DNA from 3 places in the Methyloglobulus sp. genome. Region 2 is predicted to be linked to each of the others. Evidence: riboswitches for the same ligand, from Rfam matches in the RefSeq annotation. Region 2 holds a riboswitch; each other region holds the start of a gene.
The links. Region 2 has a riboswitch for cyclic di-GMP ahead of AC1YY3_RS01955 (hypothetical protein). Riboswitches for the same ligand answer to the same signal wherever they lie in the genome.

Region 1 (10,124 bases), on a different contig from region 2:
GTTTTTAGCACTTTGTCGGCGATTTTAATCACGCCGAAATGGGTTAAAGTCGCCGAAAATAGGAGGGTTTGGCGTTGCTTATTGCATGTTTCGACAATCGTCAGCACGTCATCGCTAAAGCCCATGTCCAGCATACGGTCTGCTTCATCAAGTATCAGTACGCTTAGATTCTGGAAATAGGATGTTGCCAGTTGAAAGTGTTCCAGAAGGCGGCCTGGGGTGGCAATGATGATGTCAGTGCCTTTTGTCAGCGCCATTTGTTGCTTTTTGAAGTCGCTGCCGCCAGTAATGATTCCGGTTTTTAGCGGGGTGAATTCGCAGAATTGTTGACATTGACCGAAGATTTGCTGGGCAAGTTCGCGGGTAGGGCAAAGGATTAGCACCTGAACACCCAGTGGCTTAGCGGGTAAAGCCAGTAACTGTTGCAGGGTGGGCAATAAATAAGCGGCGGTTTTGCCGCTGCCAGTTTCGGCGCTGACCAGACAATCCCGATGTGCAAGTGTGGGCGGAATGGCTTGCTGTTGAACGGGGGTAGGCGTTTCGTAGCCACTCTTCTCAATCGCTTTAAGCAAGCGCTTGTCCAGATCAAATTCGGTAAATGAGGGTGTAGCGTTTGTGGAATTTTGCATTAAACTTAAAGGTATTGAGCGCGAGGCCAAGGAGCAAAGATATTCTTCAGGTCATTATAAACTTATTGGAGTAAGGTTATGATTAAATCACTTTGTTGTTGCTACTGTGCCGATAACCGTTAAGCTGAAACCAACCATTCTGACGAGGTTAAAAAATGATACCCATACGAGATACAGCGCCATGTAATTCAACGCCTTATGTCACTTGGGGTTTGATGACGATTTGTATTTTAATTTTCCTCGTCATGCAGGTTATTCCTTACGAGATGAGCGCAAGGCTGATTTATCTCTATGGCATGGTACCTAACCGTTATGCTAATCCGCAGTGGGGGCTGGCTAATGGGATGCCGTTTGATGGCTATTTATCGTTTTTGACCAGCTTGTTCTTGCATGGAAATTGGCTGCATATCATCTTCAATATGTGGTTTATGTGGATTTTTGCAGACAATGTGGAAGACAGGATGGGACGATGGCGGTTTATCGCTTTTTACCTAATATGCGGTCTGTTGGCAACCATGATGCAATGGTATTCCGCGCCTACTTTACAGATACCTGTTGTTGGTGCTTCGGGTGCTATCGCTGGCGTATTAGCGGCTTATTATTTTCTCTATCCGTATGAACGGGTTGTAGTGTTCTTTTTCCCTATTATTGTGCATATTCCAGCGGTCACTTTTTTGGGGTTGTGGGTTATTTTCCAACTTTATGATATTACCACCTCGACTTATGTCCCAGGGGCTGCTTCTAGTTCGGCCTTATGGGCGCATATAGGCGGATTTATCGCCGGAGCAATTCTGCATCGCTTTTTTCTGCGAAAAGATGAGGTGGTTTGAATGTATTCAAGCTATAATTACGCCATTAAAAATCAACTTTCAGGGTAGATTGGATCACTAATAAGTGGTCGATAATCTCCTTAAATTCTTGTCAGGAATCATACAAAACCTTATGAAAAAACTAAATTTCTTCTTAGTAAAGTTGCTTCAATTTGTCGTTTTTGCCGTTTTCACTTTTGTGGTGTTGGCATATTTTGGCGCGATGGTGTTGTTGCCGCTTGATGCAGTCGCAATACTTGTTAAATTGATGGGCGTGGTCGGTATTCATGGCTTTATCGGCGCACTGATTGCCATCCCTGCGGTGGGTTATTTGTGCTTGATGGTTTACAAAACCCCAGGGCTTTGCAAGATGATTGTGGATACGGGTATTGATTTGATTAAAACGGGTAAGGCTAAGGTTGATGCGTTTAACCCGATTGCTGATGCGGTAAAAGGCTAAAGGCGTAAGGCTAGAAATCAGCTGTTCACACGCCGTCAACATTCTACTTTCCATATCTCTGTTTTCTGGGTCATGCGGCTTTTATAAACCGCATGACCCTAGTTTTATTAGTTAATATATCATGACTGCCCCCCACATAGGTTTTATCAGCTTGGGCTGCCCCAAGGCTTTGGTCGATAGCGAACGGATTTTGACTAAGTTGCGCGGTGAGGGTTACATCATTTCACCTAACTACAAAGATGCCGATTTGGTCGTGGTGAATACCTGCGGTTTTATTGACGCGGCTGTGGAAGAATCCCTGGACAGCATTGGTGAAGCACTGGCGGAAAATGGTCGGGTCATCGTCACTGGTTGCTTGGGGGCGCGGGAAGATGAGATAAGAGCGCGGCATCCACAAGTCTTGAAGGTGACTGGCGCACATGCCATCGACGAAGTAGTCGCCTCCGTTCATGAGCATCTACCACCCAGGCACGACCCATTCACCAGCCTGTTGCCGCCGCAAGGCATCAAGCTCACGCCCAATCATTACGCTTATCTAAAGATTTCAGAAGGTTGCAATCATCGCTGCACGTTTTGCATCATCCCGTCCATGCGCGGCGATCTGGTCAGTAGGCCGATTGATGATGTCATGGTGGAAGCCATGCGTTTGGCGGATGCGGGAGTTAAAGAGCTGTTGATTGTCTCCCAAGATACCAGTGCTTATGGCTTGGATTTGAAATACCAGCCACGTTTTTGGCGTGGACGTTCAGTACAAACCCGCTTTTATGATCTGGCGGAGGCATTGGGCGATCTGGGTATCTGGGTGCGGATGCACTATGTCTATCCTTATCCGCATGTGGACAACGTAATCCCATTGATGGCTGACGGCAAAATCTTGCCATATCTGGACATTCCCTTTCAACACGCCAGCAGCCGAATTTTAAAGCTGATGAAACGCCCAGCCGCCAGCCAGAACAACCTGGAACGCATCAAGGCATGGCGGGAAGTCTGCCCAGACATTACCTTGCGTAGCACTTTTATCGTCGGTTTTCCTGGCGAGACGGAACAGGAGTTTGAAGAACTCCTGGATTTTCTGGATGAAGCGCAACTGGATCGGGTTGGTTGTTTTGCTTACTCACCCGTAAAAGGAGCGGTTGCCAATGATTTGCCTGATTCGATCCCAGAAGAAATCAAGCAGGAGCGCTTAGCCCGTTTTATGGAACGCCAGTCTGAGATTAGTGCAGGACGCTTACAGCAACGCATAGGCAATATCGAAACCGTCCTGATTGATGAAGTGGTGGAAGAAGGCGCAGTTGCCAGAAGCCAGTCTGATGCGCCCGAAATCGACGGCCAAGTCTTCATCGATGGCGCAACCCATCTAAAAGTCGGCGAATTTGTTGACGTTGAGATAGAGGAAGCCGATGAACACGATCTGTGGGCGCATTTGGTTTAGTTCGTTTGATATTGCGAACAAAGCCAATACCTAATCATCAAGATATTTATTCCTCTCGTCAATCGTTCCTGCTTAAGCTATCAGTCGTAAATAGCGGGAGTAGGCGGTATTTCCAGCAGTTACACTTCTGGTTTTATTTCGAGGGGTGCAACAATATAGTGTGGCTGTTTTGCCCACCAGCCCTACCCATCTTAACCCCCACCCTAGCGGATCATTACGTCTGCTAGGTTAAGGTTAAACCCGCAAATCCCCTTACCAATTTACCGTTTGTTTTTTAATAAACCCCCTATAAAGTTTTTTCCTGCACGGTTTTATCTCAAAACTGAGAACCCGTTCACAACTTATCTCATCCCACTGAGAACCCGTTCACAGAAATTCTCCTTACAATTCTTATAATGGATACCAACTGGAGCGGCGGCAGAAATGCTGGCATCTTCATAGGGAAAGGTTGAATTGTGTAGTGGATACGCACAAACAAGGAAGCTAAAAACCAAACTCATGTAGGTGAGGGCGGAAAGTGACAGATCTCGGCACGGATAAAAAGATGGCTGCACTGCAAATCATTCTGACTTTCATTATTTAAAGGGTATTTAACATGAAAAAACAAATTTGTACGCTCGTACTTTGTTCAGCAGTTTTGGGTTTTGGTTCTGCCCAAGCCGCCTATGTTACTGTTGATGATGCAACAGGCAACGGCTCTATGGCGACTGCACTGAATTTGGATGCACAGTTTGATCAAAACTTTGATGCCAATATTGGCGACCCATTTACCAATATCTCCACCTCTTTTTTTCACGTGTCAGCCAATGCAACTACCGGTACAACTGGGCGTGATTGGTATTCGTTTACCACTAGCCAAGCTAATCAACAGGCTTTTTTTGATATTGACAATGGTATGACTGATCTGGATTCCTGGATTAGCTTGTATGATTCAGTGGGTACCTTGATTGGTGCCAGTGATGACGGTGGAGTCGCTGATCCAGGTTCTGTTCATGGTTATGACTCTTTTCTGAGTGTTGTACTTGCAAATCCTGGGTTATATTTTGTGTCAGTTGGACAGTTCCCTAACCAAGACCTTAGCCCAGGTCAAGATTACACCTTACATGTTTCGCTAGAGAATCATGTTAACCTATCTAACGTACCCGTTCCGGCCGCTGTTTGGCTGTTCGGCTCTGGTATTGCTGGCTTGATGGGTGCGCGGCGCAAGAAAATGCTGGTTGCACCAGCCATTGCCTAAGGAATAAAGCACACAATCTTACCTTCCTCAGTCGAGTTCGGCTGGGGAAGGTTTTGTAACTCAATAGCTGTTGTCGTTGGTAAAGCAAATAGCTTCGATTCTGTAATTAGCAGCTAGGCTATTGGCTTTACCTTAAAGATCAGTTGATGTATTTGTGAGTAGATTTAAGCTAAGTTTATCAATGCATTGTACGAATAGTGCTAATAACCTAGCTAACGAGAGCATTGTAGGGGTAGGCAGGTATTGTGCCTAGCTGAATACCCACCAATCACTTTGTTAGATCAACAATAAGGGCTTGCTCCTACGACAGCGCAGAAATATCAAATTTAATTGATTCAAAGGTTGTTGAGCTGTCGCCATAAAGCCTCTTTCTTCCCGACTTATCTCAATATTGTGAACCCGTTCACAATTTATCTCAGTCCACTGTGACCCAGTTCACAGAAAATTTCCCTACACCCCGTATAATTATTTGCAACTGGAAGGCGAAGCAGAAAAGCTCAAATTTCCAATAGGATAAGGTTTCATTGTGCAGGTTTTGCACAAACAGGGAGGAGATAAAAGCCATACTCATCGTGAGGTGAGGACGGAAAGCGACAGATCTTTTTCAGTGTGTACGAATACGAAGAAGAGGGCTGCACTGCTAATCATCCTAACTATATTATTTATAAGGGTTTTAAAATGAAAAATAAAATTAGTCTTATCGTATTATGTTCAGCACTGTTCGGATTAGGTTCTGCTCAGGCGGCTTATGTGTCTGTTAATAATGCGACAGGCAATAGCACTAGAGCGAGAGCATTGAATCTCGATTTAAATTTTGACAGCGTTTTGGATGCAAATATTGGCGATCCTTTAACCAATGTCTCAACAACATTCTTACACGCCTCGGTTAATGCAACTACCAGTAGCAATAACAATGGCTTGGATTGGTATTCATTCACCACCGCTCGGGCAAATGTACAGGCGTTTTTTGATATAGATAGAGGTATGCCTGACCTGGATTCTTGGATAAAACTGTATGATTCTAACGGTATTGAGCTTGTCAGTAATGATGATGGCGGTGTGCTTGACCCAGGCACTACAAATACTTGGGATTCTTTTATAAGCAGTGTACTTGCAAACCCAGGTTTATATTATGTGTCAGTAGGTCAATACTCTAATACTACTCGTCAGCAGGTAGGGCTTAGCAGAAATGACGATTACACCTTGCATGTTTCGCTTGCTCCAGCACCACCAGCAATTCCGGCTGCGGTTCCTGTTCCTGCTGCTGTCTGGTTGTTTGCTTCAGGTTTTGCGGGTTTGATGGGCTTTAGACGCAAGCAAATGCTCGCTGCTTCTGCTGCATAAAGGTTAGGTTAGTTAGTCCGGTATATCCCAGTCAAGTTCGGCTGGGATATGTTCGTTTAAGGGGTAGTATAAAATTTGACTGCTAAAACGCTACGCCCCATTCCAAAACCAGTAACCCAATAGTTTGACCTGAGGTTGTGGTATCAAAACCCAACACGCCGACATGAAGTTTTAAGCTATCGATCACCTAGATCCCTCTGCGACATCAACTTATCTCAATATTGAGAGCTCGGTCACACTTTATCTCACGCCACTGTGACCTCGTTCACAGAATATTTCCCTGCGATCCGTATAATTATTAGCAACTGGCGAGGAAAGCAAAGTGCTTGAGTTGCAGCGTGTTATTAACCTGGATCTACAATCACCCAACAAAAAGGTGTGAGATAGATTCTTAACGTAAGGAAATATGTATGAAACGTCAGATGAAAACGATTGTTTTATTGTCCGCTTTGCTTGGCTTGGGTAGCGTTCAAGCGGCCACAATCACATACGAAACCCGCAGCATTACTTCTGGGGTTAATAGTGCAGATTTTGAGGCATCTTGGTATGCTCAAACTTCCGAGATAACGTCAGTAAATATCACAGATTTCAGTTTAATTTGGGGAGGGAATAACACTTTCTCACATCTGATTATTGATTTTTCCAGTGATGCTAGCCAATTGTTATTCCAATTGGGTGTGGATGCCGGTTATGGCGGTGCTTTGTATTTGAATAGGGCATTAATAGCGAAAAAAACAAATAATCTTGGTAAATTAATGTTTTCTTATACCAATGCCATATCAGCAGGCAACTACATCCTTGAAACATTTTGGGCTGGGGATTGCTGTAATGGGGCTAACAGCGGGCAATTTAGTTTGGTTGGGAGTAATCAGCAAGGCTTGTCTTCGCCTGTACCTGTTCCCGCCGCTGTTTGGTTGTTCGGTTCAGGTATCGCTGGTTTAGTGGGCTTCAGCCGCAAGAAAATGTTAGTCGCTCCGATTGCACGTCATAATATCTAAAACCGTCACTTTGTTTATCCCAGTCGAGTTCGGCTGGGATAAGTGCTTCAAAAAAATCCTTCTTCCAAGTTATTCCAGAGCCAGCTAATTTTTCTGCACTCATCCTGACACTCTCAGTTTTTTCGACAAAAAACCATCAAGTTTTTCAGATTTGCTAGGCTTTTGCGGCATCTAGTCTGGCCTGATTTATGATCGTAGCAATCAGAATATTTAACTCCAGGATAATATCTGCTATATTCCCTACGCTACGGGTTAAACGAAGCCCGTGTTCTAATCGTCAGGTATTATAGAAACACCTCAGTGTGTACCTGGCTTCATAATTAAAATGAGGTGAGTTTCGGAGAATTCGCGTGGATAAACTAACAGCACTTTCTTTAAGCATTGGCGTTATCGCTGGTGTAGCAACATTTTTTGCCGTATTGCCGCTCACTGCTGGTATCTTTTTTATATGGGCAGCAACTATCGCCTGGGCGGCTTATTTCTTGCTGGGTGCTAACCAGGAAGCGGTTGTTAATAACATCACCTGCGGCATTTTTGGTGTGTTCATGGCATGGGCAACAGCGATTATGTTGACTGAAATTTCACCAACAACCATGTTAGGTTTTCCGTTTATGGCGGCATTTACCGTGTGTGCTGCGGTAATTGTAATGTGCTTGGCTGCTAATATCCCCAGGCTTGCGACGATACCTTGCAGTGTTTTAGGCTATTCTTCAACATTCGCCTATTTGTTACAAACCCCTGATAAACTCAATAAAGATGTGTTATTGGGCTTTTCTATGAGTAACCCTTTATTGGTGATTTCAATTTCTTTTGTGGTTGGTACTTTTTGCGGTGTTTGGTCAGCGCAACTTAGCGGTAAATTGACGACTAAATAATGATTTAGCACTAACAACTTACAAAGACGGTCTTCGTTAACACGAAACCGTCTTTTTTATCCATCAATGTGCAAGGTTACGTAAGTTAGCGTTGCTGCATCCAGCGAAAATACGTTTTGCCATCATCACAAACCCAGCTAGACCTTTGCACACCGTACTCCGTTTTTCGCAATACGCAATGGTGTTCCTCCTTGAATTCATTCCAATGACTGTCATCGGGATTAACGCTGAAATACAGGTTGCTTAATATGAAGATAGCCAGGGCGAATCCCCCGTAAAGCACAAAATCCAAAGGTTTTTTAGGCATATAACGTCGGATTAATGGTGTTATCTGATCTGAATTCATCACATTCTCCTACAAGAAAACTGGCTTAACTATACGCCTAATCAGTGTCCAAACAAGCGTTATCGATTACTGATATGACCTATTGTTAGATGGTTTTTTTGACGCACACGCCCCGTGTTTTACAGTGCCACTACCGTAGACATTGACAAGCTACGGTTGGACTGTTAATTTCTTTCTTTGGCACTCGCAAAGGAAGAGTGCTAGTTACAGTCGGCGTAATAGATGGCACACACTCAAATTTTAAACGAACGATCACTACAATTACTAAAAACGCTGGTGGAACGCTACATCAGCGATGGACAACCCGTGGGTTCGAGGGTGCTGTCCAAAGGTTCGGAATTAAACCTGAGTCCCGCCACCATCCGTAATGTCATGGCAGATCTTGAAGACATGGGGCTGGTGCATTCTCCGCATACATCTGCGGGACGGATTCCCACAGTCAGCGGTTACCGCATGTTTGTGGATACCCTGTTGACCTTCAAGCCATTGGAATCAAAAGACTTATTTCGCTTGCACGAAGGTTTGGCAGTTAAGGATGATAATAGTGACGTAATCGGCAAGGCCTCTAGGTTGCTGGCCGAACTGACCCAAATGGCAGGTATCGTCACCTTACCTAAGCGCGAAACGGTTTGCTTGCGCCACATCGAGTTTTTGCCGCTATCCAATACCCGCGTACTGGTCATTTTTGTGACTAACGAGCAGGAAGTCCATAACAAAATCATCCAGACTGATAAGAAATTTTCCGCTTCTGAATTGCAACAGGCAGCCAATTTTATCAATTCGATTTATGCTGGTCGTAGCTTGCAAGCGGTGCGCGAAGCCGTTTTGAAGGAATTGCAGGAAGATCAACAGCGCATGAACCAAGGCATGATAAATGCCATTAAAATTGCCCAGTTAGCGTTAGAACCCAATGATAAGAAAGAAGATTATGTGTTAGCTGGCGAAACTAACTTAATGGGCTTTTCCGAATTGGCTGGCAGGGACAACCTGAAAAAATTATTTGAAGCATTCAGCCAAAAACAATCCGTGCTGCATTTGCTGGATCATTGTATGAAAGCCGAAGGCGTACAGATTTTTATCGGCGAGGAATCCGGTTATAAGGCGTTTGATCAGTGCAGCTTAGTGACCTCTTCTTATTCTATCAGCGACGAAGTGGTTGGGGTGCTGGGCGTTATTGGCCCTACCCGCATGGCTTATGAAAAAATCATCCCGTTCGTCGATATTACCGCAAAATTATTGGGCGCAGCCTTGAATCCTAAATCTGCGACCCCATCTTCATAGGACTATTATTTTTCATTAAGGCATCAAAAAAATGAGTACCGACCAGGAACAAACTGAAACACAGCTTGATTCAAAAGAAAACGACGAAATCCTAGAAGAAGTCTTATCCGATGAAGGTTTAGCAGAAGAGGAACTCTCGCTGAATGAACCGCCATCGCAAGCAACGCTCATAGCAGAATTGCAGCAAGAACTGGCAGCAGCCGAGCAAAAAGCCCAGGAAAACTGGGATAAGGCAATCCGAACCCAGGCGGAAATGGAAAATCTGAGAAAACGCACCCAAAAAGACCTGGAAGATGCACACAAATACGCGCTGAACAGTTTTGCCAAAGAACTATTGTCGGTATTGGATAGCCTTGAACTGGGCTTACAAGCAGCAACAGGCGAAAGCGAGGAAGTCAAAAAATTTCGTGAAGGCAGTGAATTGACCATTAAGCAATTTGAAACCGTATTTGCAAAATTCAACGTCATGACGGTAAATCCAGTCGGTGAACCTTTCAATGCCGAGCAGCAGCAGGCAGTGTTAATGCAGGAAGTGGAAGATGCAACACCGAATACAGTGGTTAATGTATTCCAAAAAGGTTACACCCTAAATGGACGGTTATTGCGTCCTGCTATGGTTGTCGTGGCGAAAACGCCAGAGAAACCTGCAAAAAAATCGCCGGAAGATAATAAACAGGCTTGAATAAGCTAAAAAAGCCCTCATATCGGTTTTA
Region 2 (10,124 bases):
TGATCGGCAGCTTCGTTAACGGCAGCTATTGCAGCCGTATACTCGTACCTCAGTTCTTCAGCTATCTGTTGAAGTTTGGGTAGGGCGCCACCTAAATACGCATGTTTTTTGATGAGTTTATTTAACTTAATACCGAGTAAAGTAGCCATCTGCACATGACAGCATATATTTAGTTAGTTGTCATGTGCGTCAGAGACATAATAGCGTTCCATTCTATCAAAATTAGGTATCGGTAGCGCAGAAGCTGCTGAAACAGAAGCCCCAGCAGCAACCCAAACCCCAACGGGTTTTGCTCCTGCGGCTGCGGCGATTAGTGAAGTCGATGTCGTCGCCAAGCTGGAGGGCATGGCAGCCTCCCATCCAGAAAAACTCAACTGGAAAACGTCGATAGTCGATATGTTAAAGCTGTTAGGGCTGGATAGCAGCTTGTCCTCCCGTAAAGAACTGGCTGCTGAACTGGGCTGCCCAGCAGACAAAATGGGTGACTCCGCCCAAATGAATATGTGGCTGCACAAAACCGTCCTCCAAAAACTCGCCCAAAACGGCGGTAATATTCCGAAAGAGTTGCTGGACTGATAAAAAATCGCTTGGGTGTCGCCAACCCCTTGCATTCGTTGATAATTGTTATTCTGTTGGGGTGCATTCGTCACCCCAACGAAATGTACTGAGGGTGGGAGATTCTAAAACGGCATCACTACCCATCGCCGGTTAGCAATTATCTATGCAATGCATCAAATCAAAGTATTCCATAGAAGACTCGATAAAAAAATCACGCTTTATCGGCTTGATCGCGCCTTGTTTGAATGAAGCTGAGGTCGGCGATAGTCTCAAGCAATGCCATCTCGACCATCCTAATGCCAGTCATATCGTTTTTGCTTATCGCATCAAAACCGCTAACGGCTTTATCAGTCGTTTTAACGATGCAGGTGAACCCAGCGGAACTGCCGGAAAACCGATTTTCCAACATTTGGAAGGCAAAGAGTTAATCAATGTCTTGCTGGTCGTGATCCGCTACTTTGGCGGCATCAAACTGGGTGCAGGCGGATTAACTCGCGCCTACAGCAATACCGCTAAACGAGTTATCGAAAGTGCTGAGTTACATCGCTTTATCGAATTGGTGGAACGGCGATTGACACTGGATTACAAACAACTACCCGCGTTTGAGCATCAATTGAACAAAATGGACGGCGAAATTATCAATCAAAATTTCGCTGAACAGATTCACCTCACCATTCAGTTGCCGAAAGATAATCTAATTGCTTTATCAGAACAGTTTAGCGGATTGCTTTTGCTATAACCTTCATGTCCTTTCAAAAATATTCTTGTATGACACAAACATAAACGTCGATGTCAGCACATACAAAACCGGTGTCAGCCACGGTGTTATTTCCGTACACAATAGCGCCTCAAATACGAGAAATGCCAGGGTTTTGTAGTACGCTTGCTTTTGTTTTGCGGACTCTTGTCTGCCCACTTCCTTAGCTTGGCTCCAGCTATAATCCTTAAACAACATCAAGGGATAACTGTACCAACTGGCAAAAGTGGCGAGCATCAATAAGGTGAAGATCAGGGAGATATTGGCATAGCCATATAGCCAAATAGCCAGTTCACGACTGTCTCTGCCTCTTAGGTTTTGGGATGTGTACTGCCAATCGAAGAAAAAGTAGCTAATCATTTCTGCTTGACCATTGAGAATATTGGCTAGCGCAGAGAATATAAACCAGCACAGGACAATCATAAGCCCCATGATAATAGCTAAGGGCAAACTTTTCTTAATAGCCCATACAAACCCGACTGAACCGGTGTCCGAATGTTTCATATCGATATATTTTGCTACGCCGACACCCACAAACAGGGAAACGACGGCAGAAAAAATCCCCAACGCATAAGAAACCCTACCGACACATAAAATTATCGCCACAAACAGGATATAAACCACCCAAATCCAAGGGTCACGGCGAATAAACAATAGGCATTTCCTTAACCAATCGCTAAATTTTGTTTTGTTATATATGCTCACAATGTAATCCTGCTAATTCCTACGGCTTTACGTAATTTCTGGATAAAGGGGCTGCTAATTGCTCGTGCTTTTCTCGCGCCTTCCAGTAATTGTTCTTCAATATGGTCGGGTTTTTCCATCAAGGCATCGTATTGTTCCCGTGCTGGCGCAATCTGCTCGTTAACATGCTCAAACAGCACCTGCTTCATTTCACCCCAGCCTATACCTTCTGCATAGCGTTGACGGATTTGTTCGACTTCATCCGTCGTAGCAAAGGACTGATAAATACTAAACAAAGTGCAACCGTCGGTTTGTTTAGGTTCACCTGGTTCCAAGGAATTCGTTTTGATCTTGTTAATCAGTTTCTTCAGCTTCTTCTCAGGCTCGAATAAGGGGATTGTGTTGTTGTAACTTTTGCTCATTTTGCGACCATCAAGCCCTGATAAGGTCGCGCCCTTCTCATCTAGCACGGCTTCGGGTAGCGTGAAATGTTCGCCGTAAATATGATTGAATCTCCCTGCAATATCCCTTGCCATTTCAATATGTTGCACTTGATCTCTGCCGACAGGCACCTTATTGGCGTTAAACATTAATATATCCGCCGCCATCAACACGGGATAGCTGAACAAACCCATCGTAATGCCTTTATCGGGATCGCTCTCGCCGCCTTGTTCGTTATCGGCAACGGCGGCCTTATAAGCATGAGATCGGTTCATCAAGCCCTTGGCAGTCACGCAAGTCAACATCCAAGTCAATTCCAGAATTTCAGGAACGTCTGACTGGCGATAAAAAACCGCATTATTGGTATCTAAACCCAATGCCAACCAAGTTGCCGCAATTTCCAGGCTAGATCGCCGCACTCGCTCCGGTTCTTGGCATTTAATTAAGGCGTGGTAATCAGCCAGAAAATAAAAAGGCTGTGCGTTTTGATCCTTACTGGCTGCGATGGCAGGTCTTATTGCGCCGACATAATTGCCCAAATGCGGGGTTCCAGTGGTGGTAATGCCTGTTAATATGATTGCTTTGTTCATGTGTTTTTCTTTTATTGCTTTATTATTTTTCTACCAGAAAATTTAGACTTTATCAAAACTTTGCCTGTATTTCAGTTTAACAGCTCTTACATTCAACTCAAGTGCAATTCATTTTTTAAACCATCATCAAGAGACCAAGATACCAGATTGAGCCATTAAAGAAAGCCAGTCACCCACAAAATAGGATAGCGAGGATAATCTGCGTGTGCCAACCTTGAAATGATATTGAATTTTTAGAGCTCCTTACATTTAAACCTAAATTAGCCTACAATTTAAACGTTGCGCGTTCAATCGAGTTGGTTTTTTACCTACCCATCCATGTTCTGCGTAAACCACCCATTTAATTGGTATCTAGTTAAAGAAATATTGCCTAATTGTGGGTTTCAGTTTAGCATTCTGGGATGGTCTAACCCTTGGTTTTTGTCGATTGCCTACCCCATAAGCGACTCATAACTTGCCATGACCTAACTCAAGCAGGTTAGTCACTGGGCATTCTAGCTCCATATTTAACGCACTAAATCGATTTACAAAGTAATTAGGATAACGTAGTGAACTTAGAAACACTCCTTGGAATAAATTTTTTTGCTACCGAAAACCTGCCTTTGCTAATCGCATTTTTAAGCATCCTTGTGCTTATCTTATTAGCCAGGATAATGACTAAAAAATCGGCAGGCAAAACTGAACTCGGCGATTATGAAAGCAATTCCACAGCCAAACCCAAGCTTATTATTGAAGCCGGAAGAGCCGACCGCCAATACTGGAAAGACCTCTGGCGATACCGCGAATTATTTTATTTTCTAGCGTGGCGCGATATTCTGGTGCGTTACAAACAAACCGTGATTGGTATCCTCTGGGCACTCATTAGACCGCTATTAACGATGGTCGTATTCACCATAATTTTTGGCAAACTGGCTAAACTGCCCTCCAACGATGTGCCTTATCCCATCCTCGTATTTGCCGCCATGTTGCCCTGGCAGTTTTTTGCCAATGCCTTGTCAGAATGCAGTAACAGCTTGATTAGCAATTCTAATCTGGTCTCTAAGGTCTATTTTCCGCGTTTAATCGTACCTGCCAGTGCCGTAGTTGTCAGTTTTATCGATTTTTTGATTTCTTCTACTATTCTGATCGCATTGATGATCTGGTATAAATTTGTACCCACATGGGGCATGCTGATGCTGCCATTCTTAATCATGCTGGCGTTTGCCGCCGCACTGGGTGGTGGGCTGTGGTTTTCCGCACTTAACATCAAATACCGCGATTTTCGTTTTATTGTTCCCTTTGTCGTGCAATTCGGCTTATATGTATCGCCAGTTGGCTTTAGCAGCGCTATTGTCCCTGAACAATGGCGGTTATTGTATTCGCTAAACCCTATGGTAGGCGTGATAGACGGTTTCCGTTGGGCTATTTTAGGACAAAACACGGCAATGTACTGGCCAGGATTTATGCTCTCTATTGGAATTGTATTGTTACTGCTGATTAGTGGGATTTGGCATTTTCGTAATACAGAACGCACTTTCGCGGATATTATTTAACCATGTCTAACCCTATCATTAAGGTCGAGAACCTCAGCAAAAAATACGTCATTAGTCATCAAACCAGTGGTCGAAACAGACATGGCACATTACGTGATGCTATTACTGATGGCTTTAAGTCAGTCGGCAAACGTTTTACAAAACAATCAAACACTGCTGACCCAGAACACGAAGATTTTTGGGCACTTAACGACGTGTCCTTTGAAATAAATCAAGGCGACCGAGTTGGCATCATAGGGCGTAACGGCGCAGGCAAATCGACCTTACTTAAAATCTTGAGCCGCATAACCGAACCAACCCGTGGCAGAATTACTATTGAAGGTCGTGTAGCCAGCCTGCTGGAAGTTGGCACCGGCTTTCATGCCGAACTTTCCGGTAGAGAAAATATCTTTCTCAACGGCGCAATCCTGGGTATGAGCAAAGTCGAAATCAAACGCAAGTTTGATGAAATTGTTGCTTTTTCAGAAGTGGAAAAATTCCTCTATACCCCCGTAAAACGCTACTCGTCGGGCATGTATGTAAGATTGGCATTTGCTGTAGCTGCACATTTAGAACCTGAGATTTTAATTGTGGATGAAGTGTTGGCAGTTGGTGATGCACAATTCCAAAAAAAATGCCTGGGTAAAATGGAAGATGTAAGCAAGGAAGGGCGTACCATTTTATTTGTCAGCCACAATATGGCGGTGGTGCAGGCATTGTGTGATCGAGGCATATTTCTCACACAAGGCAGTGTATCCAATAATGATTCTATTAGTAATACTGTGAATGCGTATTTAACATCGTTAGAACAAGCTAAAGATGATAATTTACTGCATCGAACTGACCGCCGTGGTGGTGGCAAAGTGCGTGTTTCACGAGTAACTTTACATAGAGCTAAAGAGGGCAGTGGCAATACAGAGAGTCTATTTCAAGTGGGAGACCCCGTAAAAATTAAAATTGATTTTGAAGGCGATTGTCTTGGTCTTGAATGCCGTTTCACTATTTATGAGCAACAAGGACAAGCAATTGCAACATTTAGCAGCGCAGATCGTAGTGAACTGGACAGCCCCTCCAAACAATCAAGCGGTTTTTTTGTTTGTGATTTGGAAGAGCTGCTGTTAATGCCGGGTCGATATAGAATTAATGTGGCGTTATCAGGTAATCATGCGTTACAGGATCATCTTGAAGGAGCGGCTTTTTTTGATGTAGAACAGGGTACTGTGCGAGGGCGTCCCGTGCTTCCCAATTCCTATGGCTACGTCCACTTTCCGCACCGCTGGTCAGAAATATAGAACGAAAACACGGATCTCGTACGCCATTTAGCGCATTCTTGGCTCTTCTTTTCGTTTTAATTTACCTTGTTTAGGAAAAGATAACGATGTTTCAACGACTTAAAGTGATTTTAAAGGACCTGTTTCAATCTGAAGTGCCAAGCTCACTATCGCGGTTGGATCATAAGGAAATTGAATTAATATCCCGTATTCGATCAAATAATTTAACCTATTTGACTGAAAAGAAACTCGCCAGCATTGCTGACACCTGCAAAGCAATTGTTCAAAGCGGTTTACCAGGCACTTTTATCGAAGCTGGATGCGCTCTAGGAGGGTCAGCGATAAATGACATCATCTTGATCAGAAATAATATCCACCCAAGCCAAGGTAGCAGCACTTGCTTGAAACGAAAATGCCGCCATTGCCAAACTTAAAACAACTAATAATTTTTTCATGATATATCTCTCCAAAAATAGATAACAAGTTCTAAAATATTGATTTGCAACTCAGCCATCTTTTATTGGTAAAGACCTGTAGCTTTCCGACCCTACTTCGCAGTAAGTGTAGCCCTGTGGAACGATGAATCGTTGTTCAACTTCACTCTAAGCTCCTTGAAATCCATCTTGTCCTTTTTTGTTCTGGTTAAGTTTTTTAATCTTGGGGATAGCATAAAGGTTTATAACTGTATTTCATATACGTACGATTACCTAGTCACACCAGTTTTTGGATTACAAACCTGTCCCAGAGCTAGTGGGCAAATAGCCACAAAAAAAGGGAGGCAAGCCTCCCTTTCTTAAAAACCGTTAGCGTTTAAGCTTAGGCTTTCTTGCGGCGTGAAAGTCCTGTCAAGCCCATCAAAGCAGAACCGAATAACCAGACTGCAGCAGGGATTGGGGTTTCAACACTTAATGCATAACTGGGTTGACCCAAAGGTGCTGTTCCGAACAAATGTAATGTATATTCACCTGCTCCCAAAACATCACGCCATATCGCTCCATTAACACCAATCGATGCCACAAGAGCATTGGTACTGTCAAGTAATTCCGCAGTCAACCATGATGCTAATCCAGGCAAAGACGAAACACCAACTTGAACTTGGCTAAAAGCAGACAACATAAAAGTCCAATTGTCATCAACTAAACTTCCTGGTAGCACTGGATTCCCAGCAGGATTCCTAGCACCATAAAGACTACCAGGATTTACCTGTATAGCTGTAGCACCTACAGGAGTTGAAACCCAATTCAATGTAGCAGCACTTGCTTGAAACGAGAACGCTGCCATTGCCAAACTTAAAACAACTAATAATTTTTTCATATAAGTCTCTCCAAAAAATAATAACAAGTTATAAAAAATAAAAATTTGCAACTCAGCCATCTTTAATTGTAAAGACCTGTAGCTTTCCGACCCCACCTCGCAGTGAGTGTAGCTATGCGGCATAGAGGGGGATCCACGATGCCACTTCCTTAAAGCTCCCTAAAAATATACTTGTCCTTTTTGTTGCTGGTTAAGTTCTTAACCTTGGGGATAGATTAAAGCTTTGTAAATGTGTTTCATATACGTACGATTACCTAGTCACCCCACTAAAACTCCTTAATGCTGCTTGTCCTTGCTCTTCCTTGGTTAAGTATTTAACTTGGATATAGGTTAAAGGTTTGCAGACCCATTGAATATACGTACGATTACCTAGTTACCCCAGTTTTTTACGGTGATATCCAAAACTAACATCCCGCTATTTTTCTCTAATCTTGAATTCCAAAATCACAGAATCTAACTACTTTTCATCTTTTTTAGTCTTGTACCTACCGCTAAACTCCTTAACTTTGGTTCTAGTTTATTAAATCCGTCTAATAAGAATATCCATATACTTCTCTAGCCCCATCCTAAAATCTAAGAACCCTGTTCCACTCCATTTATCAGGCAAATCCATTGTTTTCCTTAATCTTGCCTGTATCTTGTCAATAACAAGATATCCTTGAATCCTTAACTTATTTACTGCCTTGCATCCGTGCTGCCTTGCGGCTGGTTCTTTAGATTCGGGGCTACTATATCGCCTAGTCATTTGTAAAAATATCCGTATAAACACCTAGTCTCAGTGTGTTGGCTTTTTTCGCAACTCAAACAGCCCTAATACTTTTAGTCCTAGGTAGGTATTACAAGATAAAATATTGCTTTATCTACCTCTATAACCCAGCAAAACCATCCATGCTTGCCAGCCTGATCCGATTTTCCATACGCTATTACGGCGTTGTGATTGCCATTGCCACGTTAATATTGCTGGTTGGCGGTTACCGTTTTGCGACGGCGGGGCTGGATATTTTTCCTGAATTCTCGCCCAAGCAGGTCATTATCCAGACGGAATCGCCAGGGCTTTCTTCCGAGCAAGTTGAGCTGTTAGTGACCCAGCAGGTTGAACTGGCGGTCAGCGGAGTGATTGGACTGCAATCCGTGCGTTCGGAGTCGATTCAGGGTTTGTCGATCATTACCGCTACCTTCCCAGAAAACAGCGACATTTACCGCAATCGGCAGCTTATCAATGAACGGCTGGCGAATTTATCGACACACGTACCAAACGGTATTGCGCCCATCGTCTTGCCCTTATCCTCTTCTTCCTCCACGGTATTGACCTTGGGACTAAGCTCGGAACGCGTTGATCTGATGGCATTACGCAGCCTGGTTGATTGGACGATTGTCCCCCGCCTTCTCGCTGTTCCGGGCATTGCCGATGTCAATGTGTTTGGTGGCGACATCAAGCAACTGCAAATACAGGTCGATCCTGTGCAACTGCAACGCTTTGGCCTTTCCTTGGATGAAATTATCCAAGCGGCTACATTAGCGGCAAACATCCAAGGCAGCGGTTTTATCGAGAACCTTAACCAGCGTTTTACTGTACAGGTGACAGGATTACCGACCACGCCCGAACAATTTTCGAAAGTCATCGTCAAGCGCGATAAAGGTGCCAACATCACGCTAGGTGAAGTGGCGACCATCATCTATGCGCCTAAACCAGCGATTGGTGCGGCACAGATCATGGACAAGCCGGGCATTGTCATCATGGTGATCGCCCAGTATGGGGCCAATACCTTATCGGTTTCCAAATCGCTGGAAAACGTGTTAGAGGAGATTACCCCTACCCTTAGCAAGCAAGCCATCAACTTTTACCCGCATTTATTTCGCCCTGCCGACTATATCGAACGGTCAATAAGCAACCTGTCCAGGCATCTGTTGATCGGTGGCTTGTTTGTGTTGATTATCCTGTACTTGTTCCTATTTAACGTCCGCGCCGCCATTATTTCTGCATTGGCGATCCCTGTTTCCTTATTAGGTGCAGTGATAGTGCTGCTGGAGGCGGGTGTCAACCTCAATATCATGGTATTGGGCGGCTTGGCGATTGCATTGGGTGAAGTCGTCGATGATGCGATTATCGATACCGAAAACATTTTCCGAAGGCTGCGGGAAAATCGCTTATTGCCCCAACCTTTGCCCATAGACGACGTGATTAACGCCGCATCGCTGGAAGTGCGCGGCTCTGTCGTCTATGCCAGCTTTATCGTGGCGTTGGTGTTTGTGCCGTTATTGACCTTGGATGGCGTAGCGGGACGGTTGTTTGCACCGCTCGGTTATTCTTATATATTGGCTATCTTACTGTCTTTGCTGGTTGCGTTGACTTTAACCCCCGCACTTTGCCATGCCCTATTAGGCCGTTATGATCTGGATACGACAGAACCGCCGTTGATAAAAGTCCTCAAAAATTTCTACGGGAAATGGCTGCTAGCGGCAAATAGACATTTCAAGCCGATCTTAATAATAAGCATCGTCACTTGCTTAACAGGCTTATTGGCTTTCTTTACGCTCGACCACAAATTCCTGCCCGAATTGCGCGAAGGCCATTATATCGTCCACACCGCCAGCATTCCTGGCACTTCATTGGCGGAATCCATCCGCATTGGCAGCCAACTTACCCAACAATTCATGGCGATTCCGGGTGTGGAATCGGTATCACAATGGGCGGGACGAGCAGAACGCGGAGCCGATACCTACGGTAGCCATTACAGCGAATACGAAATTCGGCTGAAACCGAATTCAGGGGCAGGACAACAAGCGATATTAGACGGGCTTAGAAGCATCTTGGGCAAATTTCCAGGCATTGGCTTTGAAGCCAATACTTTTTTGATCGAGCGCGTGGATGAAACTATCTCCGGTTACACATCGCCTGTGGTCGTCAATATTTTCGGCAACGATTTGAATACACTTGATGGAAAAGCGCAGGCTGTTGCCGAAATCATCAAAGCTATTCCAGGTGCGAGTAATGTCC
Region 3 (10,124 bases), on a different contig from region 2:
CTTAGTAGTTTGGTGTGGACGTAAGTAGGCTCAGATTTAGTGTGCTGAGGTAGAGCAAACTTTCCAATCAGCCATCATCCCACCCAAGGTAACTCAGGGAAAAACTCTGCCTGCATACGCTTACAATAATCCAACAAGTTTTGCTTGCTCAAAGCATGATCTCTCAGCGGCGATGGGAACGGGCAACCCAGCGTATTGACGAGAACACCATAAGCACAGGCATCCAGGCTAGTTGCCTGTTTACCCATAAAATAAGCTTTGCTGCCGAGAAAATCAGCAAGACTATCAATATCTTCCTTACCGAGTTCAAACATTTCCTCGTGAGTTAAACGCCCTATGCCGTGGCCTTTGATCTGCGACTTAATTTTTACGCGATAAGTCGCCGCCGCCAGATCGTGGGCAATCGGCGGCAAACCACCAAAGATCGCCTGTTTATTTGTTTGCCAGTTTTCTTCCGTGTAATTCCAGCGCGTGACCATGCCTATCCAATACAGATGCTCTTCCAGTAAGCGTTGATACGCCTTGGCAAGGCCTTGTTGTTCTGGGGTAAGTAGTGTCTTGTCAGTATCACCATACTTTTCTTTTAGATAATTCACAATCAAGCGAGAATCTGAGAGCTTGTTTCCCTCGTCTTCAAGATACGGAAGCTTTCCTCGTGGTCCTTTGAGCGGTAGTGTTTCGACAATTTCATGGGGCAGCTTATTCATCCGCAAGTAGGTCTCAACCTTGACGCAGAACACACTTAAATTGGGAATGCCCCAGGTACGGGCAAATTGGTAAAGCTTAATCATCTTTTTACTCCGATTTGGTTGTTATCAAAAGGTCACTGCAATTGTGCAAGTAATCTTAAGCTCACCCGTTGCTTTATACAAGTTTAGACGGGGTTCGTGCTTGGCGGAAACCAAGGCTTGTTGATAAAAAAGTGCAGATTAGCACCAGCTTTGCACTACCTTGTGGCGCAAGCGTTGTTTTTGGTAAGCAAATTTACCAAATAAACAACGTAAATTATCATTCCCTCTCAATCTTAAAAGCCTTAAAATACTTATATTATCAGTATGTTAGCTGTAAATTCTGCGCCGTTTAAATTATTGGCATGTTAACTGCTTCAACATTTATAGAGAGCGTCAGGTTTTTATACCCCACGCTTGGTGACAAGCCTATTTGAAATAGGTAACCTCGCCGTCATCAATATGTCATTAACCTTGGGTAAGCTAAACCTTAATCAACGATGACTCGTTAGATTTGGAGGATAAACAAATGTTAAATGAATTAATTGTAAACACACTTTTGCCTTTATCGAACTCGGCATGGTCTACTTCATGGCCTGTTGAGCTGACCGGCGAGCTGGTGGCTTTCATGCTGATGATCTGCTTTGTCGGCTTGTCTAACTTGGAAGTACGTTTTCCTAAGATAAACCGTCCAACAAAACAAACGCGCCAGTCATATCAAACCAATATCAGCCTATTTGTTTTTAACAGCATCTTGATGTCGGTGTGTTCGGTTTCAACGCTGTTCATCATTGCCGAACGCTATTCAAGCTATGGGCTGCTTAACTATGTGACTAACCCTGCATTAAAGGCACTTTTGGCTTTTTTGGCCGTTGACTTGTTGTTGTATGTTTGGCATCAAGCCTGTCATCGGGTGGATGCTTTATGGCTGTTCCACCGCGTGCATCATAACGATCCTTATTTGAATGTATCGACGGCATTCCGGCTGCATTTTGTGGAGATACTTGTCACTAACATCCTTAAGGCTTTGTTGATTGTTATTCTGGGCATCGACAAAGTGCTGGTGTTGGCGATTGAAACCCTTGTTACCTTGTGCATCATGTTCCATCACACCAACACCAGCTTTAAATACGAACGGTTTTGGGGACGTTTCATGATTGTACCTTTTCTGCACAGGGTGCATCACTCGACTGAGCGGTGCGAACACGACAGCAACTATGGGGCGGTATTTTCGATCTGGGATAGGCTGTTTGGAACCCTGTCAGAAATCGAACCTAAAGCGATAGGTATAAAAGTCAGCTCACCAATGGATTTATTCAACCTGATAAAATTTGGTTTTGGTATAGAAACTCCGGCGGCTCACACTCAGTCCGCAAACTTGAACGTGATGATCGCCGAGGCCGCTTTTTATAAAGCCGAAAAACGCAATTTTTATCCCGGTTATGAAATGCGCGATTGGCTGGAAGCAAAAAAGGATATTTTGAATGCGGTGTATGGAAATAATCATCGCCGCATCCATTTCGGCTGGGAGGCAGTGGTTAATTATTGTAAATTCATGTTATCCAATTTTAATCAGGCATTTCGGCAGCAGTCCCAGAAAGATTTTAAGCAAAGCAATCTTCAGTGGCGTTAAAGCTTATGGACAATAAGCTTATGTTTTGTAATGGAATGATGTGCTATTCGCCTATAAATTCTAATTCTGTATTCGCCAAGGATGGCTTATTTAGAATTTCCCTTTAGTTTTTAATCGAATAAATCAACGAGAATGTAATAAGATAGCCTTCGTTGTTATTTTAATCGAGCCTGTCATGCGTCGTCTTTTATTGTTATGCCTTTTTGCACTACCTGCTTACGCGGTGGATGAACAACCACCCACGCTTGATCCCGTACCCGAAGTGCCTGAACCGCCTTTGCCTGTGCAAAGCGGGGAAGAAATGGAGCCGGACATCACCATTATTCGCAAAGGCAAAAAAACCATCCAAGAATATCGGCAGGGCGGCAAGCTCTACATGGTTAAAATCATCCCTGATGTAGGCCCGCCCTACTACTTTATTGACTCTGATGGCGACGGCAAAATGGATGTCCGTGGCAATGATATGGATAAAGGTAGCCGAGTCAATATGTGGAAAATACTGGAGTGGGACTGAGTTTGTAGTGATCCTATTTGGCTGGTTTTTGCTTAAGGAATTGCTGATAAATCCATCGTCAAGCTTCCTACCCAATCAGTAAAAATGCTACGCAGCATTTCATAATGCAATAGTCAATAGCGGAGAACAGCTAAATTTTGACCGCAATTGCTGAAAGCAGTATGATGCTTTGTGCTAAGAAGTAAGAAAAAACACAGTCTCACCACATCCATCAACTACTTAACAAAAGGACATCAACATGGGTATTTTAGACGCAGTTTTAGGTGTAATTAAAAGCCAAGTCGCCGGCAGTGCCGCTCCAGCAGCAGCCGGTGGTACAGACCATAACCTACTTGAATCGGTTATAGGTATGCTTAGTGATCCCCAATCAGGTGGCTTATCGGGCTTAGTAGAAAAAATTGCCGCAGGCGGACTAGCTGACCAGGTTGCTTCTTGGGTAGGAAAAGGAGAAAACCTGCCTATTTCCGCAGAACAACTCCAAGCTGTGCTAGGTTCGTCCTTTGTACAAGGTCTTGCTGAAAAATTTGGCATCAACACCGCTGATGTAGCTGGCAGTTTGACCAGTTTGCTGCCGCAAATCATTGATAAATTGACCCCAGATGGCGAAGTTCCTGGCGACAACAAATTACTGGAAGCCGGTTTGGCTGGTCTTACTAGCTTGTTTGCTAATAAATCAGCATAAGAAAATCGTCATAATGATAAGGCTTGCAACAATGCAAGCCTTATTGCTCGGATTTATTTATGACCGAGCAATCTATAGCAAACAGTTTTAGAGGACAAATCCATGGACAAACCCAAAGTTGCAGCTAATCACCCTAACGTTAGCGAATTAGCATTAGGAACACATTATTGGTGCGCTTGTGGACACAGCGCAAACGGCAGTTTTTGTGACGGTTCGCATAAAACCACAGCCTTTACGCCGCTAAAATTTGAAATGACCGAAACCAAAACGGTCGCCATCTGCCAATGCAAACAAACCAAAAACCCGCCGTATTGCGATGGCAGTCATAAGGAATTGTGAGTTTGGACTTCGTACTTTAATCTACGGCTAAAAACCGTAGATAATTTTTCATTATTGGCTGATCTCACACTTAGCTGCGTATAAAGATCAAGTCCCAAACACCGTGACCCAAGCGCAGACCGCGTTGCTCAAATTTTGTTAAAGGTCGGTGTGCTGGCCTTTCGCAATAGGTGTCGGTAAGACTCGTATTAGTAAATCGGTTATCTGCCGACAATACTTCCAGCATTGCTTTGGCGTAATGTTCCCAATCGGTTGCGGCATGGAAATAGCCGCCGGGCGGCAATTTACTTGCCAATAAGTTTAAAAAGCTGGCTTGCACGATACGGCGTTTATGGTGTTTTCTTTTGTGCCAAGGATCGGGAAAAAATAAATGGACCGCAGATAAACTGTTATCGGGCAGGTTATTCGTCAATATTTCTATCGCATCGTGGCAATAAACCCTGACGTTTTGCAGACCTTGCTGTTCCAACTGCATCATCAAATGGCCGACACCAGGGCGGTGTACCTCAATACCGATATAGTCCTTATCGGGATTTGCGGCGGCTAACTTAGCCAGACATTCGCCATTACCAAAACCGATTTCAACACACAACGGCGCGTGGCGACCAAACACTTGGCGCACATCCAATGCCTTATATGGGGCAAGGCAGTAGTTGTCCCAATGATTTTCCAAGGCGAATTCCTGTCCTTGGGTGATGCGACCTTGGCGACGGATAAAGCTGCGGATTTTCCGGGTTGGGGATTGTTCGGACATTAAGTACATAAAGTAGGGTGCATTTTATGCACCATGAGATCTTAATTTTGATTGGCGATATTATAATTACTCAATCGGCTATGTCACCTAACCTTAGTTTAGGTGTATAGAATGCACCCTACTCGACTAAGTTTGTACTCCAACATTCGCTGTTTATCAGGAATCAAAAAACATGTTTTTTGACTCCGTATTTCTTAATTTAAGGCAACTCGTGCGGTGAGGAACGAACCGCATCCACGAAATATTGCGGACTTAAAAAAACAATCCATCAATCGGCGATGAAGCCGAAGCGAAACGCTTACGTGGCATACGCCCAGCCAGGAAAGCTTCCCGCCCCGCTTCTATGCCTTTCTTCATAGCAGAAGCCATAAGAATAGGATTTTTGGCTTCGGCAATGGCGGTGTTCATTAAAACGCCCGCACAACCTAGCTCCATTGCGATAGCCGCATCGGATGCCGTACCAACGCCAGCATCAACTAATATTGGAACATTAGCATTTTCCACGATGGTCAGGATGTTGTAGGGATTACGGATGCCTAAGCCGGAGCCAATCGGTGCTGCCAGCGGCATTACTGCAACACAGCCGATGTCTTCCAGCCGTTTGGCGGCAATGGGGTCGTCGTTGGTGTACACCATGACATCGAAGCCTTCTTTGACCAGCAATTCGGCGGCAACAAAGGTTTGCGCGACATCGGGGAACAGGGTCTTCTGGTCGGCCAACACTTCCAACTTGACTAGCTTGTGTCCGCCGAGCAGTTCCCGCGCCAAGCGGCAAGTCCTTACCGCATCTTCAGCAGTATAACAACCGGCAGTGTTGGGTAAAATGGTGTATTTATCCGGTGGAATAACATCCAGCAAATTAGGCTCGCCAGGATTTTGCCCGATATTGCTGCGGCGTATCGCAACGGTGACAATTTCTGCGCCACTGGCTGCTATAGCTAACCGCGTTTCTTCCATATCTTTGTATTTGCCCGTGCCAACCAATAAGCGTGAACGGTAAGCAATACCTGCAATGGTAAACGTGTCGTCTTGCCCACCACCAATCGCATGGACAATTTCGAGATGATCGCCATTGTGAAGCAACTGGTTTTGGTACTGATCGAAAGGCAAGATTTCTTTATTCAATTCAACAGCAATCCGTTTGCCAGCCAACCCCATGTTTTCGATAATATCGGCTACTTTCTTATCGCCAGAAAGCTCGTGGCTTTCACCATTGACATAAACGATCATAATTTTGAATTCCGGCGTTTTTGCACAGCTTTAGCCAAGTTTTTTAGGAGTGGCACGGTGTCATCCCAGCTCAAGCAGGCATCGGTAATGCTTTGTCCATAGGTTAAGGGTTGGTCGTCAATCACCTCTTGCCGACCTGCTTTAAGGTGGCTTTCTATCATCGTACCCATAATCCTGCGATCCCCACCGGCTATTTGCCCAGCGACATCTTCGCCGACGATAAGTTGTCTATGACATTGCTTTAAACTGTTAGCATGGCTGAAGTCGATCATAATATTTGATTTTAGATCGGCTTTTATTAGCCCTTTTGCCACTTGCTCAACACTGACTGCATCATAATTGGGCTGACCATTGCCGCCTCTTAAAATGATATGTACATCGTCATTACCCGTTGTGGAAAAAATCGCCGAATGTCCCGCCTTGGTCATCGACAAGAAATGATGCGGACTCATCGCTGCACCTATTGCATCAATAGCGATTTTTATGGTGCCGTCGGTGGAATTTTTAAAACCGATTGGGCAAGATACGCCCGAAGCCAGTTCTCGGTGTCCTTGGCTTTCTGTGGTTCTAGCACCAATCGCGCCCCAGGCAATCAAGTCAGAAATGTACTGCGGCGTGATTAAATCCAGGTATTCCGTCGCGGCCGGCATACCCATATTATTCAAATCCAGCAATAACTGTCTGGCAACGCGCAAGCCTTTATTGATATTGAAGCTGGAATTTATATCGGGATCGTTTATCAGTCCTTTCCAACCCACCGTGGTGCGTGGCTTCTCAAAATAAACCCGCATGACAATCAACAGATCTTTTTTTAATTCATCTTTAACTGCTTTTAGCAGACTGCCATATTCTTTTGCGGCTTGGGTGTCGTGAATTGAACACGGCCCTACCACAACCAGCAAGCGGTCATCTCTGCCATTTAGAATGTTATGTATATCATGCCTTGCTTTAAGCGTTGTTAGCGCGGCAATGTCACTGAGCGGCATTTCATCATGAACCTGGACAGGCGCAATGACTTCTTTGGTCTCACAAATTCTCAGGTCGTCAGTTTTATAGGATGTTTGCATGTGGTGTTATTAACCAGTTTTGTCTGTTGGTACTTCGTAGGTGCTATTTTAACTGTTTTTATTGGGTGTTGTCAGTGCTTACTGTATGTTCGATATGGTTGATGTAATTCGAAACCGTTTGCTAATGGGGAACTAACAGCATTTTCTATGCCAAACATAGTAGGTAATTGTACGTATATATTTGTTTTGAATACTTTGGTATTTTCCCCCAATGTAAAAATCCGTTGGAAGTAAAAAATTATTTTTGATGGGATTTTACATAAAAGGCAATTGACTTTGTGCACAAAGCAATGCTGCCATGCTACACCTGTTGCGAAATAGGGTCGGAAAGCTACAGATCTTTGAAATAATCCAAGATGGCTGAGTTGCAAAATACTTTTTTTAGATTATTAAATATTATACTTGGAGAAATAAAATGAAAAAAATCTTACCCTTGTTATTCTTTGCAACTGTGGTTCTCTCAGTTTCAAATCATGCTCAAGCGGCGGTATTCACCATTGGAGACGATGATGGTTACGGTATCGGTATTGCCAATAACGCCACACACCCTTTCAATGGCTTTAGCGCAAACTATGATGGTCGTAGTGCAGCCGAAATGGCTGCAACCAACGGTGCACAATTCACTGACACTTATAGCACTACTCATCCAGGTTTTGGGCCCCAAGCTGGAACTGTAGCTACCTTCAACTTTTCGGGCTTAGGTAGTGGCTGGACAGCAGGACATCTGGAGTTCGATATGGCTGATTTCCAAGCCTCAACCTTTGGCGCGGTCGCTGTGGATTTCAATGGCATTGTGCAGAACTGGGCGTTCAATGACGGATTTCCTAATACGGCTTTACGTACATTTAATCTTGAACAAGCAGTTCTTGATTCGATCAACAGCACGGGTGCGCTTATTGTGAATATTAACCGCAACCTAAGTAACGATTTCTATGGCTTTGACTATGCTAGGCTGTCTGATATTAATGTTGGTACCGTGGTGCCTGTTCCTGCTGCCCTTTGGCTATTCGGATCAGCTATAGCTGGACTGAGTTCATTTGCTCGTCGCAAGCAAGCTGCATCAGCATAAAGATATAAACGCAAATATAGGGGCGTTAACACTTTCCGATAAAAGTGATAGCGCTCCTTCTCAATTTAAGTTTTCTCAGGAATATTTGGATTGCCCAAGTTTTCCAAGCTGACTTTTAAGGCAGCCAAAAAAGCCTGATTTTCTTCGGGCTTGCCGATGGTGACACGTAAGCAGTCTGCCAATAATCCGCCTTGATGACTCATATTTTTGATTAAAACGCCCTGTTGTTTAATGGCTGTGAAAATGTCAGTTGCCATATCTTTAGGTGTCTTGAACAGGATAAAATTTGCGGCACTGGGATAAACGGTAATGCCATCCAGGTTGCTGAGTTGGTCGTAGACATGTGTACGTTCTGTGCAAATTTTTTGGGTTTGCTCGTCAAACAGCGCATGATGAGTCAGTGCAAAGTGGGCGGTAGCTTGAGTGAGAATATTAATGTTGTAGGGAAGTCGGATTTTATTGAGTTGTTCAATAACACTTGACGCACCGACGAGGTAGCCCAGACGTAATCCTGCCAAGCCCAGTTTGGAAACGGTTCGCATCACCAACAGGTTTTCGTGCTGTGTCAGTTCATTGATAAAACTGGCATCGGCGAAAGGCGCGTAGGCTTCGTCCACAATGACCAAACCATTTGCAGCGGCAATGATTTTATTTATAGCTTCAGCACTAAACAGATTGCCAGTAGGATTATTGGGATAGGCCAAAAATATAAGGCTGGGTTGATGTGCCACAATCGCAGCCAGCATGGACGGCAAATCTAGCTCGAAGCTATCGGGCAGTAAAGGCGTATTGATAAAACTCAAGCCTAGCGAATGGCTGATTTGCTGGTACATCACGAAGCTGGGTTGTGCAGACAACACACTGGCATTAGGTGGCAAGGCCATCAGCAGAATCTGGATAAGCTCATCAGAACCATTGCCCAACAACACATCAAGCACTGACGGAATGTTATTTTGTTCCCTAATCGTTTGCGTGAGTTGCTTTGCCTCTGGATCTGGATAACGGTTTAGTTCGCAGGTTTTCAATGTTTCCAGCCATCTTTGAGTAAGGTCATCCGGCCAGCTATAAGGGTTTTCCATCGCATCCAGCTTAATCAAACCGCTCGCATCTGCAACCTTATAAGCGGACATTGCCAAGACTTCGTTGCGAAAAATGGCGGCAGTTTTGTTATTCAAAAGCATTATTCTTGGATGTGTCGCAAAAGTTGAAAGAAGTTTTTCGATGGTCTAACTGTAGATTTATCTCATAATTTTATCATAGCTCTTTACTGTGAAGTGGTGGTTAAACTTAAAACATCAATAACCCAATAGAACCCAACCGATCCACGACCATTGGGTCGTCTACCTCGGCTTTAGTGAATTGGATAATGAAATTCAATACCGCGTTTGGGTGCCATTAAGGGTTGCCAACAATACCGTGTAAGTAAATCAACCCTACGTTCTGTTTATCAATTTTTGCTGATGCGTTTTTTATTGTGTTTTTCATGGATTTCTCACACCATACCTATAATTTGCAAAGTACTGCGTAGGTGTAAATAAGTTTGTAATTATTTGACATGACTATGTACAAGTCACAGGTAGTGCTGAATCTACATGAGCTAACACCTTGAAAGAAATAAAGACTGTTTGTCCTAACCTGTGCATTGTATATAGCCATGTTATTTGATATTTTCTAACTTGGTTATTTACCAATGCAGAAACTGGAAAATATTTTCCCCAAAAGGTCATCTGACGTAAATTCTCCTGTGATTTCAGCAAGAGCCTGTTGGGCTTGCCGTAAATCTTCTGCTACGAGTTCGCTGGCTTGGGTGGTTTGTAGTTGGTGCAGGGCGTTTTGGATGAGTTCGTAGCCGTTTTTTAGGGCTTCAAGGTGGCGGGTTCTGGCTATGAAGATGTCTTCTGCGGTATCGTTGTAGCCGACGCTTTGTTTCAGGTGTTGGATGAGTAAATCCATGCCTACGCCAGTTTTAATGGATAGGTAGATTTGTGTGCCTGATTCTGTGTTTTGTATTTCCGGCTCGGAATTTACTAAATCTATTTTGTTGTAGACGGTTGTAATGTCCAGGTCTTCGGGGATAGCGTCCAGTAATGTTTGGGGTTCTGTCTCTC

Region 1: linked by a shared signal. The riboswitch ahead of AC1YY3_RS01215 (DVUA0089 family protein) and the one ahead of AC1YY3_RS01955 (hypothetical protein) in region 2 are both predicted to bind cyclic di-GMP.
Region 3: linked by a shared signal. The riboswitch ahead of AC1YY3_RS00770 (VPLPA-CTERM sorting domain-containing protein) and the one ahead of AC1YY3_RS01955 (hypothetical protein) in region 2 are both predicted to bind cyclic di-GMP.

The regions. Positions count from the first base shown of each region.
Region 1 is NZ_CBAROL010000002.1:16,192-26,315, reverse strand. It holds gene AC1YY3_RS01240 (DEAD/DEAH box helicase) at 1-629, opposite strand, end outside; gene AC1YY3_RS01235 (rhomboid family intramembrane serine protease) at 785-1,459, shown strand; gene AC1YY3_RS01230 (hypothetical protein) at 1,572-1,898, shown strand; gene rimO (30S ribosomal protein S12 methylthiotransferase RimO) at 2,020-3,330, shown strand; gene AC1YY3_RS01220 (DVUA0089 family protein) at 3,926-4,567, shown strand; cyclic di-GMP riboswitch class I at 5,118-5,212, shown strand; gene AC1YY3_RS01215 (DVUA0089 family protein) at 5,177-5,911, shown strand; gene AC1YY3_RS01210 (CCXG family PEP-CTERM protein) at 6,322-6,909, shown strand; gene AC1YY3_RS01205 (DUF1097 domain-containing protein) at 7,260-7,784, shown strand; gene AC1YY3_RS01200 (hypothetical protein) at 7,870-8,130, opposite strand; gene hrcA (heat-inducible transcriptional repressor HrcA) at 8,353-9,411, shown strand; gene grpE (nucleotide exchange factor GrpE) at 9,443-10,093, shown strand.
Region 2 is NZ_CBAROL010000003.1:1,574-11,697, forward strand. It holds gene AC1YY3_RS01920 (hypothetical protein) at 1-149, opposite strand, end outside; gene AC1YY3_RS01925 (DUF3597 domain-containing protein) at 229-576, shown strand; gene AC1YY3_RS01930 (YigZ family protein) at 722-1,297, shown strand; gene AC1YY3_RS01935 (hypothetical protein) at 1,301-2,020, opposite strand; gene AC1YY3_RS01940 (tryptophan--tRNA ligase) at 2,017-3,030, opposite strand; gene AC1YY3_RS01945 (ABC transporter permease) at 3,579-4,562, shown strand; gene AC1YY3_RS01950 (ABC transporter ATP-binding protein) at 4,565-5,833, shown strand; cyclic di-GMP riboswitch class I at 6,310-6,390, opposite strand; gene AC1YY3_RS01955 (hypothetical protein) at 6,629-7,186, opposite strand; cyclic di-GMP riboswitch class I at 7,170-7,249, opposite strand; gene AC1YY3_RS01960 (efflux RND transporter permease subunit) at 8,015-10,124, shown strand, end outside.
Region 3 is NZ_CBAROL010000001.1:151,582-161,705, reverse strand. It holds gene AC1YY3_RS00810 (glutathione S-transferase family protein) at 75-791, opposite strand; gene AC1YY3_RS00805 (sterol desaturase family protein) at 1,258-2,361, shown strand; gene AC1YY3_RS00800 (DUF2782 domain-containing protein) at 2,537-2,875, shown strand; gene AC1YY3_RS00795 (YidB family protein) at 3,114-3,557, shown strand; gene AC1YY3_RS00790 (CDGSH iron-sulfur domain-containing protein) at 3,660-3,896, shown strand; gene trmB (tRNA (guanosine(46)-N7)-methyltransferase TrmB) at 3,967-4,650, opposite strand; gene thiS (sulfur carrier protein ThiS) at 4,903-5,880, opposite strand; gene AC1YY3_RS00775 (3-deoxy-7-phosphoheptulonate synthase) at 5,877-6,947, opposite strand; cyclic di-GMP riboswitch class I at 7,238-7,320, shown strand; gene AC1YY3_RS00770 (VPLPA-CTERM sorting domain-containing protein) at 7,363-8,016, shown strand; gene hisC (histidinol-phosphate transaminase) at 8,082-9,197, opposite strand; gene mnmE (tRNA uridine-5-carboxymethylaminomethyl(34) synthesis GTPase MnmE) at 9,697-10,124, opposite strand, start outside.